2 linked regions of the Blastochloris tepida genome follow. The protein of the gene in region 1 binds, or shares a complex with, the protein of each later gene. Links are inferred from orthologs where the notes say so. Each region holds a gene or a part of one and is shown on either strand. Other genes may lie near its edges. The genes, in order: BLTE_RS06395 and dnaN.

Region 1 (9,868 bases):
GAGACACGGACGAACGTGAATTGAGGCGTTTCCCGAAGACGTCGGCGCCGCGATCAAACGCCCTGCGCGTCGGGCGGAAGGGCCTTGCCCGCGAGCAGGGCCACGAGCTCGCCCTGGCGCCGGGTGCCGGTCTTGGCGAACACGGATTTCAGCTGGGTGCGCGTGGTTTCCGGCGACAGGCCGACCGTCCGGGCATAGTCGGTCACCGACTGGCCCTCGATCACCGCCCGCGCCACGCGCGCCTCGGCCGGCGTGAGGTCGAACAGCCCGCTCAGCAGACCCTCGGACAGGGCCTGCGGCGCCGACAGCGGCGTTGCCGCCAGCAAGGCGACGGCGCCGGTGAAGAGATCATGGGCGGTGCGGCGAACCGGCAGCACATGGGCGATCAAGGCGGGGTGGTCGTCCACGGCCGGCACCGGAAACGACATCACGCCCTCCACCGGTCCGCGGACCGCGACGCGCTGCAGCGCCTCCTGCAGCAGGGCGTTCGCCGCCGGATCGGCGAGCGCCAGATGGCCGAAGGCGCGCGGCACGAACTGGGCCGGCAACTGGTCGAGCAGCGGATTGCTGGCAAGCACCCGCCCGTCATGTCCGAACGCCGCGCCGGGCAGGCCGAGGCCGTTCAGCGTGGCGGTCATGGCGCGGGCGCGCTCGAGGCCGAGGCGTGCCGCGATCAGTGCGGCACGGGCGAGGTGCGGGCGCACGTCATCGAGCCGCGCCACCGCCTCGCGTTCGATCGGCGGCCGGCCATCGGCGCGCTGGATGTCGAACACCAGCAGGTCGCCGGTCGGAACGGTGATCATGGTGCCGACCGAGAACCAGAAGCCGTGCGGCCGCGAGAGTTCGACATAGATCGGCTCGTTCTCCAGTTCCTGCAGGTTGAACAGGTCGCTGTCGCACACGAAGCCGGGATGGCGCAGGCCGGCGAGCCGCCCCGGCTTGGGGTTGCGAGTGGCCCAGCCGTCGCGGGCATAGGCCGTCATCGGCGCCACGAGGTTCTCGGAGGCCACCCACCGGAAGTCCGGCCGGTGCGGGTTGGCGACCAGCATGCCGCCCTTGCAGCCGGAGTATTCGGCAATCCGCCTCAGCACGTCCGGCCAATGCTCGGGGACGACGCTCGCTTCGTAGATCGTCTCGACAAGAACATCCGCTTCGAACACGGCCTCTTCCCCCGGAGCACCCTCGGCAAAACCGAAAACCGGTTTTGCGACAGAGAGCGCGACAACTCAAGCGAGCAGCGGCCGTCTCCGCCGACGCGGGAACCGTCTCAACAGAAAGTGCCCGGGCAGACGCCACCCAACGGCTCCCGGCAGCGAGGCGCTTTCATCGCCGGCGGGTCGGGTTGCCGGTGGCAAGCCGAGAGGGCTTCCGGCCAATTTCTGGTTTCGGGCTTCGCCGCGCGCCCCTCGAAGAAGCCCCCCACCCCCGACCCCTCCCCACCGCTCGCGAAGCTCGCGGGGGGAGGGGAGAAAAAGGCGCGTCTTCTCCCCTCCCCCCATGAACGCAGTGAATGGTGGGGAGGGGTCGGGGGTGGGGGGTGCGCAGAATACCCCGACGCCCGTCGTCCAGAGCATTCTCCGCAAAACCGGGCACCGGTTTTGCGAAAGAGAATTCGACAAACCAAAGACTTAGAGCGTCCGATCTGATGCAGTCAGATCGGACGCTCCAAACAGAAAGTGCCCGGGCAGACCCCACCCGAACGCTCCCGGCGGCGAGGCGCCTTCATCCCAGGCGGGTCGGGTTGCCGGTGGCAAATATTTGATTTCGGATGAGAAAATCAGCGAGAGACCGCGGCCCGACGCGTCAGCGTCTGGGGCGGCTGGTCTGAAGCGGGAGAAACCGGCGGCTGGAATCAAAGGAGGCCGGCCGGGTGTCGCACGCAAGGAGGCCTCTCGCGCACGGCCCGGCCGGCCAGACCCCACGGACCCAGGAGATGCGGCGGACCTGAGCATTCCGTAGGGTTATCGCTGGAGAGCTGCAGGCATTCGCCACGTCCGGGTGGCCTGCGAAGACTCTCGTCGTTGGGGAAACTACCCCAACGCGTGCGGGAATCAATGGCAATACGCCGCGCTGGCGCAGCGCGTCGGAAACTACGTAAAAGTTTAAGGTTACGCCTGCGCCCTCAGGCTGCATCCGCCTCGACGCGGTTCCGCCCGCCGCGCTTGGCCCGGTAGAGCGCCTCGTCCGCCCGTTTCAGGATGGCGTCGGCCCCGTCCGACGACCCCTGCCGGGCCGCGATTCCGATCGAGATCGTCACGTCGAGATGGCGGGTGCCCTTGTGGATGGCAAAGGGCTCGGCGGCGATCTGGCGGCGGATGCGCTCGGCCACCGCCTCGGCGGCGGCGAGGTCGGTTTCCGGCATCACCACCACGAATTCCTCGCCGCCATAGCGGCAGGCCAGATCGATGCCGCGGATGCAGCGCTTGAGCCTGAGCGCGAACTCGCGCAGCACGTCGTCGCCGGCGTCGTGGCCCCAGGTGTCGTTGACGCTCTTGAAGTGGTCGATATCGATCAGCAGCAGCGACACCGGCTTGCCGCGGGCGGTGGCCTGCTCGATCACCGCCCCGAGGTGGCTGCCGAGATAGTGGCGATTGTGCAGGCCGGTCAGCGCATCGCTGATGGCAAGCTCCAGCGAATGCTGGACATTGTCCCGCAAGCGACTGGCATAGCGGCGCTTTCGCACCTGGGTGCGCACCCGCGCCAGCAGCTCCTGGCGATCGATCGGCCGCACCAGATAGTCGTTCACCCCAAGGTCGAGCCCGCGCAGCAGCCGCTCATTGTCCTCGGCCTCGACCAGCAGCAGCAACGGCACGTGGCGGGTGCGGTCGAGCGACCTGAGCTGGCTGCACAGCCTGAGCCCGTCCACGCCGTCGAGTCCCAGGCTCACCATCACCAGATCGAAACCGCCCTCGGCGGCGCGGAACAGCGCCCGCTGGGCGTCGGATTCGATCTCGACCGACTGCTCATGGCCCAACGCGGCGGCGATGCGCCGGGCCGCGTCGGGGCGATCCTCCACCACCAGCACCCGCCCGCCGACGCCGCTCTCGATCACCGCCTCGGCCAGCGGATCGGCAAAAGACGCGGCAAAAGGATCGGAGAGGGAGCCGGCCAAGGACCCCGCAAGACCGATGTCGCGGGTCGAGACCGCGCGAATCCGCAATTCGTCCAGCGCCATCTTCAGCCGCACCAGCGAGCGCACCCGCGTCAAGAGCGCGATGTCCTCGACCGGCTTGGTGAGGAAGTCGTCGGCCCCGGCTTCGAGCCCCCGCACCCGGTCGGCGGCGCCGCTGAGCGCGGTGATCATGATCACCGGAATATGATGGGTGAGCGGGTTCGACTTGAGGCGGCGGCAGACTTCGAACCCGTCCATGCCGGGCATCATCACGTCGAGCAGCACGATGTCGCACTGGGCGCGGGCGCAGATTTCCAGCGCCTCGGGTCCGCTTTCGGCGGTCAGCACGTCGAAATAGTCGGCGTTGAGCCGCGCTTCCAGCAGCTTCACGTTCGTCGCAACATCGTCGACGACCAGAACCCGCGCCGTCATGGAAAGCCTCAGGCCTCCCCGACGAAATGGCGGACCGTCTCGATGAACTTGGCGATCGAGATCGGCTTGGACAGATAGGCCTCGCAGCCGCCGTTGCGGATGCGCTCCTCGTCGCCCTTCATGGCGAAGGCGGTGACCGCGACCACCGGGATCGACTTGAGCTTGGGGTCGTCCTTGATCCATTTTGTGACATCGAGCCCGGAGACCTCGGGCAGTTGGATGTCCATCAGGATCAGGTCGGGCATGTGCTGACGGGCGAGATCGACCGCGTCGATCCCCTTGCGCGTCATCAGGGTGGCATAGCCGTGCGCTTCCAGCAGGTCGTGGAAGAGCTTCATATTGAGCTCGTTGTCCTCGACGATGAGCACGGTTTTCGGCATGATCACTACTCCGGGTCGCCCTGTAGACCTTGAGCCCCGGGTTCGCCGTGTCGCGGGGCAGCGGCACGGGGAGAGCCTACCCCTGCAGTCTAAAGGTCGAACTGTTACGGAAAGGCAAATGGATCCCTTCCGTTCTCGTGCCAAGTCGATCGATCGCACCAGGTCGATGGATCGAACAAGGTCGATGGATCGCACCAGGTCGATGGATCGCGCGGCAGCCGAAGGAATTGCGGCGACCGCGCTCGGCGTCGTCGCCGGCGATCCGCAGCGGCTCGGCCTGTTCATGGCGCTGAGCGGCCTCGGGCCGGAGACGCTGCGCGCCGCCGCGGCCGAGCCCGCCTTCCTGCTCGCCGTGCTGGACTTCGTGATCGGCGATGATGACCTGGTGATGGCGGTCGCCCGCGCCGCCGAGATCGCCCCGGAACGCGTGGTCGCCGCCCGCGACATCCTCGCCGGCCCGACACCGGGCTGAGCCGGCGCTTGGCCGCGCGATGTCCGCCTTCTGCCGCGACTGCCTCGCCTCGGCGCCCGAGACGGCGAACCGCTGCCCGCACTGCGGCTCGCCGCGCCTTGCGCGCCACCCCGAGCTCGATGCCCTGGCCATCGCCCATGTCGATTGCGACGCCTTCTATGCGTCTGTCGAGAAGCGCGACAATCCCGCCCTCGCCGACCGGCCGGTGATCATCGGCGGCGGCCGGCGCGGCGTGGTGGCCACCGCCTGCTACATCGCCCGCACCTATGGCGTGAAGTCGGCCATGCCGATGTTCCAGGCGCTGAAGCTGTGCCCCGAGGCGGTCGTGCTCAGGCCCGACATGGCCAAGTATGCCCGGGTCGGCCGCGAGGTGCGCGCCCGCATGCTGGCGCTGACGCCGCTGGTCGAGCCGCTGTCGATCGACGAGGCCTTCCTCGACCTGCACGGCACCGAGACGCTGCACGGCATGAGCCCGGCGCGTGTGCTCGCCGGCTTCGCCGCCGCGGTCGAGCGCGAGGTCGGCATCACCGTGTCGGTGGGCCTCGCGCCCAACAAGTTCCTGGCCAAGATCGCCTCCGACCTCGACAAGCCGCGCGGCTTCTCGGTGATCGGCGCAGCCGAGGCCGAGCGCTTCCTTTACGGCAAGCCGGTGTCGATCATCTGGGGCGTCGGCAAGGTGGCGGCCGAGCGCCTCGCCGCCGACGGCTTCCGAACGGTCGGCGATCTCGCCGCCGCCGACGAGACGCTGCTGGCCCACCGCTATGGCGCGGAGGGGTTGCGCCTCGCCCGGCTCGCCCGCGGCCGCGACGACCGGCCGGTGGTGGCCGAGCACGAGACCAAGAGCATCTCGGCCGAGACCACGTTCGAGGCCGACATCGCCGACCGCGACGAACTGGAACCGGTGCTGTGGCGCCTGTCGGAGAAGGTGGCGGCGCGGATGAAGGCCGCCGGCTTCGGCGGCCATACTGTGACGCTCAAGCTGAAAAGCGCCGATTTCCGCCTGCGGACCCGCGCCCGCACCTTGCCGCACCCGACCCGCCTCGCCCACCGCATCTTCGATGCCGGCCGCGACCTCCTGGCGCGCGAGGCGGACGGCACCCGCTTCCGCCTGATCGGCATCGGCGTCTCCGACCTCTGCGACATCGCCGAGGCCGATCCGGCCGACCTCGTCGATGCGTCGGGGCCGCGCACCGCCGCCATGGAGACGGCGGTGGACGCCCTGCGGGCGAAATTCGGCGCCGGGGCGGTGGAGCGCGGCATCGTGTTCGGCACCGGCCGGCCGCGGCGGTGAAGGGCAATCCACGATGGGGAATGCCCGAGCCGGCCCCCGGAAACCGCCTTACCCCGCCCGGCGCGGCGTATAGACGTAGGACGGGCCGCGGCGGCGGGTCACCACCCGCGTCTGCGACGAGCCGATCAGCACCACGGTGCGCATATCGGCGCGCTCGGCCGAGGCGCCGCCGAGCGGCACGATCTCGATCTGCTCCCCCGGCTCGCTGACCGCGCGGGCGAACACCACCGGCGTCGCCGGGTGTCGCACCCCGAGCAGCAGGCCGAACGCCCGCTCGAGCTGCCAGGGCCGGGCCCGCGACAGCGGATTGTAGAGCGCGATGGCGAAATCGGCCTCCGCCGCCAGCACCAGCCGCCGCTGGATCAGATCCCATGGCTTGAGATTGTCGGACAGATTGATGGCGCAGAAATCATGGCCGAGCGGCGCGCCCACCCGCGCCGCCGCCGCCAGCATGGCGGTGATGCCGGGCAGCACCTCGACCTCGACGGCCCGCCACGCCGCCTCCCCGGTCTCGATCGCCTCGAACACCGCCGCCGCCATCGCGAACACGCCGGGATCGCCCGACGACACGATGACCACGCTGCGGCCGGCCTCGGCGAGCCGCAGCGCATGGCGGGCGCGGTCGATCTCCTCGCGATTGTCGGAGGCGTGGCGCGTCTGGCCCGGCCGCTCCGGCACCCGCGCGAGATAGGGGCCATAGCCGACGAGGTCGGTGGCCTGCTCCAGCGCCGCCGTCACCTCCGGCGTCACCAGCCGCGCCGCGCCCGGCCCGAGCCCGGCGATGACCAGACGTCCGCTCACGGCCGGCGCCCCTGCCCCGGCACCAGCACCATCGAGAAATAGGGCGCCTCGTCGTCATCCTTGTCCGAAAGCGGCATCACCGTCTGCGCGGCCATGGTGCCGTATTCGACATAGAGCGCGCGCTCCAGGAAGCCGGCAATCTCCAGCGCCCGGCGCACCTTGCCGAGGTTGCGGCCGAGCTTCATCACCACCAGCGCATCGGCGATCTCGATCTGGGAGATCAGCGTGCCCTCCTCCAGCGTCGCCGGCAGGACGACCAGCACGTCGTCGCCATAGGTCATCGGCTCGCCGGCCGCGGTCCAGCAGCCGGACATGCCGGGAATGCCGGGCACCACCTCGACCCTCACGCGCTCGCGCAGGCGGCTGTAGAGGTGCATGAAGGAGCCGTAGAGGAACGGATCGCCCTCGCACAGCACCACCACGTCGTGCCCCGACTTGGCCTGCGCCAGGAGGTCGTCGGCCGCCTTCTCGTAGAACGGCCGCAGTGCGTCATTGTAGGCCGGATCGTCGGCCGGGATCTCGGTGGTGACCGGGTATTCCAGGGCGATCTCGGTGCAGCCCGGCGCCAGCAGGCCCTCGACGATGGTGCGGGCGACGCCGGGGCGGCCGGGCTTGCGGAAATAGGCGATCACCTTCGCCTCGCGCACCAGCCGCGCCGCCTTGACGCTCATCAGCTCGGGATCGCCCGGGCCGAGCCCGACGCCATGGATGGTTCCGGTCATTGTCTTGCCTTTCCTCGCCGCGCGATATCGACCGCGCCGGCGCGCCTATTCCCTGTCGCAGGCCACGGCGTTGACGGCGGCGGCCGTCATCGCGCTGCCGCCGCGCCGGCCGCGCACCACCACCGCCGGCACCCGGCCCTGGTCCAGCAGCGCCTCCTTCGATTCGGCGGCGCCGACGAAGCCCACCGGCATGCCGATCACCGCCGCCGGCGGGTCGATTCCGGGCTCGTCCAGCATCTCCAGCAAGCGGAACAGCGCGGTCGGCGCATTGCCGATCGCCACCACCGCACCGCCGAGATTCGGCCGCCACAGCTCCAGCGCCGCGGCGCTGCGGGTGGTGCCGAGCTCCTCGGCGAGCCCCGGCACCCGCGGATCGCCGAGCGTGCAGATCACCGGGTTGCGGGCCGGCAGCCGCGAGCGGGTGATGCCTTCGGCCACCATGCGCGCGTCGCACAGAATCGGCGCCCCAGCCTGCAGCGCCGCCCTGGCGCTGGCGGCGAAGCCGCGCGCGAACACGATGTCGTCGGCGACCTCCACCATGCCGCAGGCATGGATGACGCGCACCGCCACCCGTTCCTCGTCGGCATCGAAGCGGCCGAGCCGCGCCTCGGCGCGGATGATGGAAAACGAGCGGACGTAGATCGCCGCTCCGTCCTTCTCATAGTCGTATGTCATCGGAGCCTTTCGACAGGACGGCGGCGCCCGCGTCAACCGGGTTCTGCCCCGGGCCGCGTGCAGCAATCGCAACGGAACATGCCCCATCGGCCGGCAAATCTGGTAACTGGAACGCTGACTCTGTCAATCTGCCGTGACGTTGTGGTGCGATGACGCCGCGCCCCGCGCCGGCTGGTTGCGAAAGGATCGAGGTTTCATGTCCGCCCGTGTGCTCATGCTGCAGGGAACCGGCTCCGATGTCGGCAAGTCCCTGCTGGTCGCCGGACTTGCCCGCCTGTTCTCGCGCCGCGGCCTCCGGGTGCGGCCGTTCAAGCCGCAGAACATGTCCAACAATGCCGCGGTGACCGAGGACGGCGGCGAGATCGGCCGCTCCCAGGCGCTGCAGGCCCGCGCCGCCCGCGCCGCCTCCTCGGTGCATATGAACCCGGTCCTGCTCAAGCCGCAGGGCGAGACCGGCGCCCAGATCGTCGTCCAGGGCAAGGTGTGGGGCGAGACCAAGGCCCGCGACTATCAGGCCGCCAAGAAGACGCTGCTGCCCTATGTGCTCGACAGCTTCGCCAAGCTGCGGGAGGACAGCGACCTCGTGCTGGTCGAGGGCGCGGGTGCGGCCGCCGAGGTCAATCTGCGCGCCGACGACATCGCCAATATGGGCTTCGCCCGCGCCGTCGGCGTGCCGGTGGTGCTGGTCGGCGACATCGACCGCGGCGGCGTCATCGCCAGCCTCGTCGGCACCCGCACCGTGCTGGGGCCGGAGGACGGCCGCTGCATCAAGGGCTTCATCGTCAACAAGATGCGCGGCGACCCGCTGCTGTTCGCCGACGGCATGGCGTTCATCGCCGCCCGCACCGGCTGGTCGTCGCTCGGGCTGGTGCCGTTCTTCGAGCAGGCCTACCGGCTGCCGGCCGAGGATGCGCTGGCGCTTTTGGGTTCGGCCGAGCCGGGCCGCACCCGCGCCGCCTGGATCACCGCCGGCCCCCTCGCCTCCATCGAGCCGCCGGCCGAGGTCACGTCGTCCAACCGCATCAAGGTGGCGGTGCCGCTCCTGCCGCACATCTCCAATTTCGACGACCTCGACCCGCTCAAGCTCGAGCCGGCGGTCGAGCTGGTGCTGCTGCGCGACGGCGCGCCGCTGCCGGCCGACGCCGATCTGGTGATTCTGCCCGGCTCCAAGGCGGTGATCGCCGACCTCGCGGTGCTGCGCGCCTCGGGCTGGGACGCCGACCTGATCGCCCATGCCCGCCGCGGCGGGCGCATCCTGGGGGTGTGCGGCGGCTACCAGATGCTGGGCCGCACGGTCGCCGACCCGGACGGGCTGGAGGGCACGCCCGGCACCGCCCCCGGCCTCGGCCTGCTCGACGTCGAGACCGTGCTGCATCCCGACAAGGCGCTGGAGGCGGTGCAGGGCGAGACGGTCGCGGACGGCGTGCCGTTCCACGGCTATGAGATGCATGTCGGCCGCACCGGCGGCCCGGCGACCGAACGGCCGCTGGTGCGCCTCGCCGATGGCCGCCTCGACGGCGCGGTGTCGCAGGACGGCCGCATCGCCGGCTGCTATGTCCATGGCCTGTTCACCGACGACCGCCAGCGCGCGGCGTGGCTCGCCCGCCTCGGCGCCGGATCAAGCCCGCTCGACTATGAGGCGTGCATCGATGAGACGCTCGACGCTTTGGCCGACCATCTCGCCGCCCACCTCGACGTCGACGCCCTGTTCAGCCTCGCGCGATGAGGCCGAGCTCGCCGGCGAAGGCCTCGATCTCGTCCCAATCGGTGTATTCGATCCGGCTGGTGCCGTCGGTCGGGCCGTCGGTCATCCACATGATGAATCGGATCAAGTGGCGGTCGAGCCAGCCGTAGCGCGGATAGTCGAGCACGCCCGGAAAGGCCCGCGCCACGGCGGGGGCCAGCCGGTGGCGGGCGATCAGCTTGCGCAGGTAGGGATTGTCCTGCGCCGTGCGGCGGTTGGGCTTGCGCGCGGTGAGGCAG
Region 2 (9,723 bases), 520 kb from region 1 along the record:
AGTGTTGAATTATCGCACTCTCTTTCGCGAAACCGGTTCCCACTGCCGGCCGGAATGCTCTAGATGATACGGTTTCCGGTTGATCCCCTCGGGATACCGGAAACCATATGGTTGCCTCGGGGCCAGGAGCTGGAGCACGATCCCGCGGGCTGCGGAAGAGGACTGAGGAAAATGGATCGTCTGGTCACGGTGTTCGGAGGGTCGGGCTTCGTCGGGCGCCATATCGTGCGCGCGCTGGCGAAGGCCGGCTGGCGGGTGCGGGCGGCGGTGCGCCGGCCCGATCTCGCCGGTCATCTGCAGCCGCTCGGCACGGTCGGCCAGATTTCCGCCGTCCAGGCCAATCTGCGCTATCCCGATTCGGTCCGTCAGGCGGTGGCGGGGGCGCACGCGGTGGTCAATGCCGTGGGCATCCTGTTCGAGACCGGCCGCCAGCGTTTCGATTCCCTGCATGCCGAGGGCGCCGGCACCGTCGCCGAGGCGGCGGCCGCGGCCGGTGCGCGTCTGGTGCACGTCTCGGCGATCGGCGCCGATCCCAAGTCGGCCTCGATCTATGCCCGCACCAAGGCGGCGGGCGAGGAGAAGGTGCGCGCCGCCGTGCCGGGGGCGGTGATCCTGCGGCCGTCCATCGTGTTCGGGCCGGAGGACGGCTTCTTCAATCTGTTCGCCTCGATCGCCCGCATCTCGCCGGTGCTGCCGCTGGTCGGCGGCGGCAAGACCTGCTTCCAGCCGGTCTATGTCGGCGACGTCGCCAAGGCGGCGCTCAAGGGCGTCGAGGGCACGGCGGCGCCCGGAATCTACGAGCTCGGCGGCCCGGAGGTGAAGACGTTCGAGGAGCTGCTGCGGATGGTGCTCGACATCACCGGCCGCAAGCGGCTGCTGGTGCCGCTGCCCTTCCCGGTGGCCTATCTGCAGGCGCTGGTGATGCAGTATCTGCCGAGCCCGCTGCTCACCCCCGATCAGGTGACGCTGCTGAAGAGCCACAACATCGTCTCGCACGCGGCGATCCAGAGCGGCCACACGCTGGAAGGGCTCGGGATCACCCCCACCGCGCTGATGAGCGTGCTGCCCAACTATCTCAGCCGCTTCCGCCGCGAGGGCCAATTCTCGGAACCGCCGCCGGTGTGAGGGACAAAGCATCTCCCGCAAACGTGGCTACCGGCTTTGCGGAAGAAAATGTGACACACGAGAAACTTGGAGCGCCGATCTGATGCGGTCGGATCGTATGACGCCCTAGCCGGCGCGCGGGCGGGAGACCACCAGCCGCAGCGAGCCGTCGAAGCGGGGCTGCGTGCGCAGGTGACCGTGGCGGCGGTCCCAGGTGCCCTCGGCGAGGGCGCGCCGCAGCCGCTCGATGCTGCGGGCGGTCTCGTCCTCGTCGATGAAGCTCCAGGCCGAGCAGGCTTGGCGCGCTGCAGCCTCCAGGAACCGTTCCGGCCGGCCGTAATAGGCCTCGTTGAAGCCGTCATGGCAGAGGAGGGGGATCGGCACCGGCCGCACCTCGGTGATGCCGCCGAGCGCGGCGGCGATGCGGCGCAGCGACGGGTAGCGCCGCGCCTCGGTCTCGAGCACCGCCGGCGCATAGTCGGCGAGCCAGAAGCGCGTCACGAGATCGGGGTCGCAGGTGAGCACCACCGCCGGGCCGCGGGTCACCCGCCGCATCTCGGACAGGCCCGCCTCCAGATCATGCCATTGATGGACGGTGAAGGTGGCCATCGCGGCGGCGAAGCTGCGGTCGGCGAAGGGCAGGCGCTCGGCACAGGCGGCGATCGCCGCCGGCAACGCGGCCGGGCGCTGCGTCCGCATCGCCGCCGACGGCTCGACCGCGACCACCGCGCGGTCGTGCGGCTCGTAGGATCCGGCACCGGCCCCGACATTGAGCACGCTCTCCGCCGGACCGAGCGCCGCGGCGATGAGGGCGGCGATCTGCGGCTCCGGCTGGCGGAAGGCGGCGTAGCCTGAGCCGATCGCCCCATAATCGGTGTCGCCGGCACTGCCGTCGCGGCGGCCGGCGACTGTCGCCTCCGCCGCGCTCATCCGATCAGCCACAAACCGAGCAGGCCCAGCGTGCCGGCGGCGATGCGGTAATAGGCGAAGGGCGCGAAGCCGTGCCGGGCGACGAAGTCGAGCAGCGTCTTGACCACCAGCACCGCCGCGCAGAACGCCGCGACGAAGCCGACCAGGATCAAGAGGCCGTCGTCGGCGCTGAGCACCGACCAGTTCTTATAGAGGTCGTAGGTGAAGGCGCCGGCCATGGTCGGCAGCGCCAGGAAGAAGGAGAATTCGGCGGCTGCGCGCTTGTCCACCCCCATCAGCATGGCGCCGACGATGGTGGCGCCCGAGCGCGACACGCCGGGGATCATCGCCACGGTCTGACAGCAGCCGATGCCGAAACACATCAGCGGCGTCAGCCGCATGGCGTCAAAGTGGCGCTGGGGCAGCCGCAGCCGGTCGACGATCAGAAGCACCACGCCGCCGAGGATCAAGGTGATGCAGACCAAAGCCGGTGTTTCGAACAGCACACGCTTGATGAAACCGTGGGCAAGTACGCCGATGACTGCGGCCGGCAGGAAACCGACAACAATTCCGATGACGAACCGTCGTGCTTGAGGATCTGTCGGCAGGCGGATGGCGACATCGACAAAGCGGGTGGAGTAGACAACCAGGATTGCCAGGATGGCGCCAAGTTGGATCAAGACTTCGAACGTCTTTCCCGATGACTCGAAGCCGAGAAAGTGGCCGACCAGCAGGAGGTGACCGGTCGACGATACGGGAATGAATTCGGTTAAACCTTCGATGAGTCCAAGGAAGGTGGCCTCGATCAAATCGCCGAGTGTCATATTATCCCCCGATGCCGAAGGAATCAGCGTGCGCCGCACGGCACTTCGGCAAGGCTTCTTTCCACGAGAGCAGGCTTTACTGCAAGCGCTTGGCCGAAAGCTCCATACTGAAACGGCTATGGCGCCGTTGACGCTACCGGGGACGGCGGTTATAGAGCCGCGACGCGAGTTGCGGCCCGGTGAGCCGGCGAACCGAAAACGTCGCTCAAGCCCTCCGCAGAAGCTGACAGCAGGCGCGGCGTCGGACCGCACCCAGACTTACAGGATTCAGGCCATGGCCAACACCAGTTCCGCCAAGAAAGCGGCCCGCAAGATCGCCCGCCGGACCGCCATCAACAAGATGCGCCGCACCCGGGTGCGCACCGCGGTGCGCAAGGTCGAAGACGCCCTCGCCAAGGGCGATGCGACGGCCGCCGCCGCCGCGCTCAAGCTCGCCGAGCCGGAGATCATGCGTTCGGTCGGCAAGGGCATCCTCCACCGCAACACCGCGTCGCGCAAAGTCTCGCGCCTGACCAAGCGGGTGAAGAAGATCGCCGACTGAGGCGGGGCGCCGGGGCGCCAGCTGCGCCGCCTCTGCCCGCCCGCGGCGGGCGATGGCAGGCGGACCGGCCCCGCGACACAAATGGTTCAAGGATGGAATCCGGCACTTGTCACCAAGTGCCGGATTTCTGCTATTCTGGCTTGAAATTTCTATGACGCCGCACGCAGGGGGATGAAATTCATCCGGCGACCCCACTTTTCACGATGGCGGATCCGATTCGGTCATCCGGAACCATACGTAAATTTCCCATTGACTCAATTTTCCGGTTTGGGGGGCGCAGGGGCCGCTTGGCAGGCTTTGGCCGTCGGTCTCGCCGCTCAGATTTTCTCCTGAATAATCAATTGTTTGGACCCTAAGCGGCGGCGGGGCCGGGATTCTCGATCGGTTCCAAACGGGCCGAACGGGCCGATTTCGGGATTGTGGGCGAGTGTTGCAACGGCGACGCCCAGCCAAGATTCCGGCAGAATCCTCAGAGATTTGCCGGCTGACCTTTGCCCCCCGCGCCGTGCTTTTGTTTCGGCACCGATCCGGCCGCGCGCCGCAGCCGGGTTGGACGCGAGTTGCGAAGGCCGGGATGCGTGTTAAGACTCCGTTCACCTGCGGGGGTCATCCCCAGGTAAGTCTGTTCGTTCAGAGTTATTTTTAGTTGGAGCTGCGGAGAGCATGACCATGCAAGGGTTTCCCAAACGGACCCCGATCTTGGTCTAGTTATCCAGCAGTCGATATACTTGCGAACTTGTTTTGGGGGCCAGCCGGCGTCCTGTCGGCGGGTGGCGTAACAAGTATCGACATTCCAAGTAAGAAGAGCTGCGCGTTGTTGCAGCCGAGGGACAGCTATGTCTGGAATTGCACCGAACGGAGAGTGCCGGGGTCACACTGGCCCGCGATCTCCGATTGACCGCGCGCCTCGGCCCTGTGGGTCGGGGATCAAGCCCGATGCCGTCTCTGCCGCTGATGTCCGGGGACCGAACGGCCCTCGGGTCGGGGCGGTGCCGGCAGCGGCACGCGCGGTCCCATTCCCGGGCGCACCCAGCGTGCGCTGAACGCGACTTCCGGCAACGAAACCGACGTGTCTCCTGCCTGGCGGGGCAGAGGGGCATGACGATTGCGACCATCGACGAAAAGCGGAGCGGCGGATGTTGAAGAGCGAAGGTCTGGAGACCGGTTTTTTCCCGGGCCACAAATCGGTACGGAGCGCCCAGCCTGCGTTTGCGCGGACGTCGACGCGGTTTGACACCCAGTTCGACTCGCAAATGGCGGCGGCCTCGTGGGATCGCGTGCGCTCCCGGCTGAAGTCGACGCTGGGCGAGGAGGTCTATGCGAGCTGGTTCGCCTGCATGCAGCTCGATGCGGTGGCCGGCGAGGGCGTGCGCCTGTCGGTGCCCACGCGCTTCCTGAAGAGCTGGATCCAGACCCATTATGCCGAGCCGCTCGACGCCTTCTGGCGCGAGGAGATGCCGAGCCTGAAGCAGGTGGATCTGGTGGTCCGCTCGGCGGTGGCGCGGCTGCCGGCCCGCCCGGCGGCGGTCGAGCCGGCGCCTGCGGCGGCGCCCGCGCTGCCGGCCGGCACGCGGCCGCGGCCGATGCCGATCGTCGACACCCCGTTCGCCAATGTCGAGGGGCTGCCGGCCTCGCCGCTCGATCCGCGCCTGACCTTCGAGACCTTCATGGTCGGGCGCTCGAACACGCTGGCCCACGCCGCGGCGCAGGAGATCGCCGAGTCGCGTGCCGGCGAGAGCATCCGCTTCAATCCGCTCTATGTTCATGCCGCGGTCGGGCTCGGCAAGACCCACCTGCTGCAGGCGATCGCGTGGCGGGCGAGCCGGCTCGGTCGGCGCGTGCTGTATCTTACGGCAGAGAAGTTCATGTTCGGCTTCGTGGCGGCGCTGAAGAACCAGACGGCGCTGGCCTTCAAGGAGGCGCTGCGCGGCATCGATCTTCTGATCATCGACGACCTGCAGTTCCTGCAGGGCAAGTCGGTGCAGCAGGAATTCTGCCACACGCTCAATGCCTTGATCGATTCCGGCCGGCCCGTGGTGATCGCTGCCGACCGGCCGCCGGGCGAGCTTGAGAGCCTGGACGAGCGGGTGCGCTCGCGCCTTGCCGGCGGCCTGTCGGTCGAGATCGGCCCGCTGGAGGAGGAGCTGCGCCGCGCCATCCTGGCGGCGCGCATCGGCCAGATCCGCACCAAGCATCCCGGCTTCGAGGTGCCCGCCGAGGTGGTCGACTATGTCGCCGCCCAGGTGACCGCCAATGGCCGCGACCTCGACGGCGCCCTCAACCGGCTGCTCGCCCACAACACGCTGACGAGCTGCCCGGTGACGCTGGAGATGGCCGAGCACGCCATCCGCGACCTCGTGCGGCATACCGATACCAAGCGGGTGCGGATCGAGGACATCATCCGCCTCGTCGCCGAGCACTCCGGCATTTCCAAGCAGGACATCCTGTCCTCGCGCCGCACCGCCAATGTCGTGCTGCCGCGGCAGGTGGCCATGTATCTGGCGAAGACGCTGACCCTGCGTTCGCTGCCGGAGATCGGCCGCAGGTTCGGCGGGCGCGACCACACCACGGTGCTGCACGCGGTCCGCAAGATCGAGGAGAAGGTCAAGACCGACCGGGCGTTCGCCGACGAGGTCGAGCTTCTCAAGCGGCGCATCCTCGACTAGAGGGATCGCTCCGGCGCATCCTGGCCGGGTGCCGATTGGCGGAAGGGCCTTCGCATTGCTGCGAATCCTGCGCTAAAGTCCCTGTTCCCGGCCCGGGTGGCCGGGGGGAGGGCCGCTCGGCCTCAGCCCGTCTGCGTCTTCCGGAGCTTTCCGCCGCGCGGCCTCGCGCCGCCGGCAGTCGAGGTGTCGTCAATGCGTACCATCGTCGAGCGGGCCGACCTCGCCAAATCGCTTGGCCACGTCCACCGCGTGGTGGAGAAGCGCAACACCATTCCCATTCTCGCCAACGTGCTGCTGCGCGCCGACGGCACGCGGCTGGAGCTGAAGGCGACCGACCTCGACCTGGAGGTGGTGGAGTCGATCGCCGCCGACGTGAAGCTCGCGGGCGCCACCACCGTGCCGGCGCACATGTTCCATGACATCGTGCGCAAGCTGCCGGAGGGGGCCGAGATCTCGCTGGAGGCCGACACGGCCAAGGGCACGCTGGTGATCCGCGCCGGCCGCGCCCGCTTCCAGCTCCAGACCCTGCCGGAATCCGACTTTCCCGACCTCACGGCCGGCGAGTTCGGCCACCGCTTCACGCTGAGCGCGGCCGACCTCAAGCGGCTGCTCGACAAGACCCAGTTCGCGATCTCGACCGAGGAGACGCGCTACTATCTGAACGGCATCTATCTGCACACCATCTCCGGCCCCGAGGGCGAGATGCTGCGGGCGGTCGCCACCGACGGCCACCGTCTGGCCCAGGTCGAGTTCGCCGCCCCCGCCGGCGCCACCGGCATGCCGGGGGTGATCGTGCCGCGCAAGACCGTGGCCGAGGTGCAGCGCCTGCTGGAGGACGGCTCGACCGAGGTGCAGATCGAGCTCTCGACCGCCAAGATCCGCTTCGCCTTCGGCGACACCGTGCTGACCTCGAAGCTGATCGACGGCACCTTCCCCGATTACGCGCGGGTCATCCCGGTCGCCAACGACAAGACGCTGCTGGTCGACAAGGCGGATTTCGCCGCCGCCGTCGATCGCGTCTCGACCGTGTCGAGCGAGCGCGGCCGCGCGGTCAAGCTCGCGCTGTCGGAAGGCAAGCTGGTGCTGACCGTCACCAATCCGGACTCCGGGTCGGCCACCGAGGAGATCGAGGCCGACTATGCCGCCGATCCGCTCGAGATCGGCTTCAACTCGCGCTATCTCCTGGAGATCACCGGCCAGCTCGAAGGCGACGATGCCGAGCTCAAGCTGGCCGATCCCGGCTCGCCGACGCTGCTGCGCGACAAGGACAGCCGCGGCGCGCTCTATGTGCTGATGCCGATGCGGGTGTGAGACGAACTCCGGCCGATCAGGCCGGAGTTTCGTATCCCGGTCGCCGAAAAATCCCTTCCAGATCAAGTGTTTTTCGGCGAGACCGTTTCCGGTATCCCGAAGGGATCAACCGGAAACCGTATGAGACGGCGCCGGGCGATCAGGCTCGGACTGGCCACGGGCCGGGACCGGCGCGCGGCCGTGACCACGCATGATGACGTTACCCGAATCTCCCTGGCCTTCGCGCCGCGCCGCGCGGGTGCGGCGGCTGTCGCTGGTCAATTTCCGCTCCTGGCGGCGCGCGGTGCTCGATCCCGGCGACGCGCCGGTGGTGCTGGTCGGCCCCAATGGTGCGGGCAAGACCAACCTGATCGAGGCGATCTCGTTTCTCGCGCCCGGCCGCGGCCTGCGCCGCGCTACGCTGGAGGAGGTGGCCCGCGACGACGATGCCGCCGGTAGCGGTTACGATCATGACGGCAGCGGCGGTAACGGCGGCGTCTCGGGCGAGGGCGGCGACCCCGGCAACGGATCTTGGGCCGTGTCGGCCGAGATCGAGGGTCATGTCGGGCCGGTGGTGCTCGGCACCGGCATCAACCCGTCTGATCCGACCGCCCCGGTGCGCAGCCGCGATTGCCGGATCGACCGCGTGCCGGTCGGCTCCGCCGCGGCCTTCGCCGAGCATCTCGCCATCGCCTGGCTGATTCCGCAGATGGACGGGCTGTTCCTCGGCCCGGCCGCCGAGCGGCGCCGGTTTCTCGACCGGCTGGTGCTGGCGGTCGATCCCGCCCACGGCGCGCGCGTCAATGCGCTGGAGCGGGCGCTGCGCTCGCGCAACCGCCTGCTGGAGCAGGGGGGAGGGGACGCGCGCTGGCTCGATGCCGTCGAGCACGAGGTGGCCGAGGTGGCGGTGGCGGTGGCGGCGGCACGCGCCGAGACGGTGCGGCGGCTTGCCGCCGAGATCCTCGCCGGCCGCGACGATGCCGGGCCGTTTCCGTGGGCGGGCCTGCGCATCGAAGGCTGGCTGGAGCGGGCGGTGGGCGACACGCCGGCGCTGGCGCTGGAGGATCTCTACCGCGCCCGCCTCGCCGAGGGCCGCGCCCGCGACCGCGCCGCCGGCCGCACGCTGGACGGGCCGCACCGCTCCGACCTCGTGGTGATCTTCGGCCCCAAGGGGGTGCCGGCCGACCGCGCCTCGACCGGCGAGCAGAAGGCGCTGCTGGTCGGCCTCGTGCTGGCGCATGTGCGGCTGGTGGGGGCGATGACCGGCATGCTGCCGGTGCTGCTGCTCGACGAGATCGCCGCCCATTTCGACCCCGATCGCCGGGCCGCGCTCTATGACACGCTGATGCGGCTCGGCGTGCAGAGCTGGATGACCGGCACCGACCTTGCGGCCTTCGCGGCGCTGGGCACCCGCGCGGTGCGCTTCGCGGTCGAGCCCGGCCGGCTGACGCGGCTGGATTGAACAGACGTATCCGGACCAACCTCACCCCAGCGGTTTCCGGCGGCGAGGCGGTTTCATCGCCGGCGGGTCGGCTCTTCCGGTGGCAGACTGAGACCAACGGCCCCAGACGCTGACGCGTGGGGCCGTTGACTCTTGCGGATTTTCTTTCGGGAAACCAAAGATTTCTCGAAAATCCGCGACCGGAACCAACGGCCCGCGTTCGCGGCCGTTGGCATGAGACGGCCCCCCCGCGAGCTTCTGGTTTCCAGCCTCGCTACGCACCCCTGTTCAACCGGGAAGATGGTCGACAGTTTGGACCGGGAGGATGGTCGACAGGTCTGGGTTGGGGTTTGCGGTTTGTTCCGCCGGCTCGCGGAGCCCCGGACGGGGCGGAGCGAAGCGGCGGAACAAACCGCGGCGATCGATCAGGCCGATGTCGTGCGCGCAGAAGCGCACCACATGGTCGCCCGTCTCGAGCTCCTCGAGGCCGAGCAGCTCGCCCGCGAAGGCTTCGCCGATGAAGACGTGCTCGCCCTTCCACTTGATGTCGCCGGCCGGCCGCACCCGGCGCACCTGATGATCGGCGTCGTACCAGGGGTCCTCGACGGTCTCCGGCATCGCCCGCGGGGATGCGACGTAGAGATCGGCCGGGGGATGCTGCGCGATTGCCTCGTGCGGCCGCTCCTCGTTGTAGTGCCGGCGGAACGCATCGAGATCGTGTCCCGTGGCGTGGTGTAGCTGGCGTCTTGGCCACCGTCGTCCCCCGGTTGGACCGGGCTGGTCAGCTTGCCAGTGATGGCAGTCCGACGATGGGATCATCGCCGAGCGGGGCGATCGTTTCCAGCGTCATGTAGCGCGCCCGCTGGACGGCCCATTCGTCGTTTTGCTCCAAGAGGATAGCGCCGACCAAGCGGGTGATGGCATCCTCGTTGGGGAAGATGCCGACGA

Evidence for each region.
Region 2: the proteins of BLTE_RS06395 (region 1) and dnaN are in contact, whole or in part, in a solved structure (PDB 1OK7), measured with the Escherichia coli proteins. The link is inferred for Blastochloris tepida from one-to-one orthologs.

What each region holds. Positions count from the first base shown.
Region 1 is NZ_AP018907.1:1,382,720-1,392,587, reverse strand. The notes cover bases 3,572-6,551. They hold BLTE_RS06395 (DNA polymerase IV), read left to right. Parts: upstream 3,572-4,415; coding sequence 4,416-5,687; downstream 5,688-6,551. Other genes in these bases: BLTE_RS06385 (precorrin-2 C(20)-methyltransferase), read right to left, coding at 6,485-6,551; cobJ (precorrin-3B C(17)-methyltransferase), read right to left, coding at 5,736-6,488; BLTE_RS06400 (DUF3572 domain-containing protein), read left to right, coding at 4,109-4,396; BLTE_RS06405 (response regulator), read right to left, coding at 3,572-3,924. Also shown: BLTE_RS06420 (hypothetical protein), read left to right, coding at 1-24; BLTE_RS06415 (helix-turn-helix transcriptional regulator), read right to left, coding at 54-1,160; BLTE_RS06410 (PleD family two-component system response regulator), read right to left, coding at 2,123-3,544; more of BLTE_RS06405, read right to left, coding at 3,553-3,571; more of BLTE_RS06385, read right to left, coding at 6,552-7,210; BLTE_RS06380 (precorrin-8X methylmutase), read right to left, coding at 7,256-7,885; BLTE_RS06375 (cobyric acid synthase), read left to right, coding at 8,082-9,611; BLTE_RS06370 (flavodoxin domain-containing protein), read right to left, coding at 9,595-9,868. UniProt on the Escherichia coli protein: Poorly processive, error-prone DNA polymerase involved in translesion repair and untargeted mutagenesis. Copies undamaged DNA at stalled replication forks, which arise in vivo from mismatched or misaligned primer ends.
Region 2 is NZ_AP018907.1:859,219-868,941, forward strand. What follows is about bases 5,461-8,295. They hold dnaN (DNA polymerase III subunit beta), read left to right. Parts: upstream 5,461-6,236; coding sequence 6,237-7,355; downstream 7,356-8,295. Other genes in these bases: dnaA (chromosomal replication initiator protein DnaA), read left to right, coding at 5,461-6,044; BLTE_RS03915 (DNA replication/repair protein RecF), read left to right, coding at 7,546-8,295. Outside these bases: BLTE_RS03885 (complex I NDUFA9 subunit family protein), read left to right, coding at 172-1,125; BLTE_RS03890 (class I SAM-dependent methyltransferase), read right to left, coding at 1,231-2,034; BLTE_RS03895 (undecaprenyl-diphosphate phosphatase), read right to left, coding at 2,031-2,837; rpsT (30S ribosomal protein S20), read left to right, coding at 3,112-3,378; more of dnaA, read left to right, coding at 4,632-5,460; more of BLTE_RS03915, read left to right, coding at 8,296-8,796; BLTE_RS03920 (hypothetical protein), read right to left, coding at 9,064-9,393. UniProt on the Escherichia coli protein: Confers DNA tethering and processivity to DNA polymerases and other proteins. Acts as a clamp, forming a ring around DNA (a reaction catalyzed by the clamp-loading complex) which diffuses in an ATP-independent manner freely and bidirectionally along dsDNA.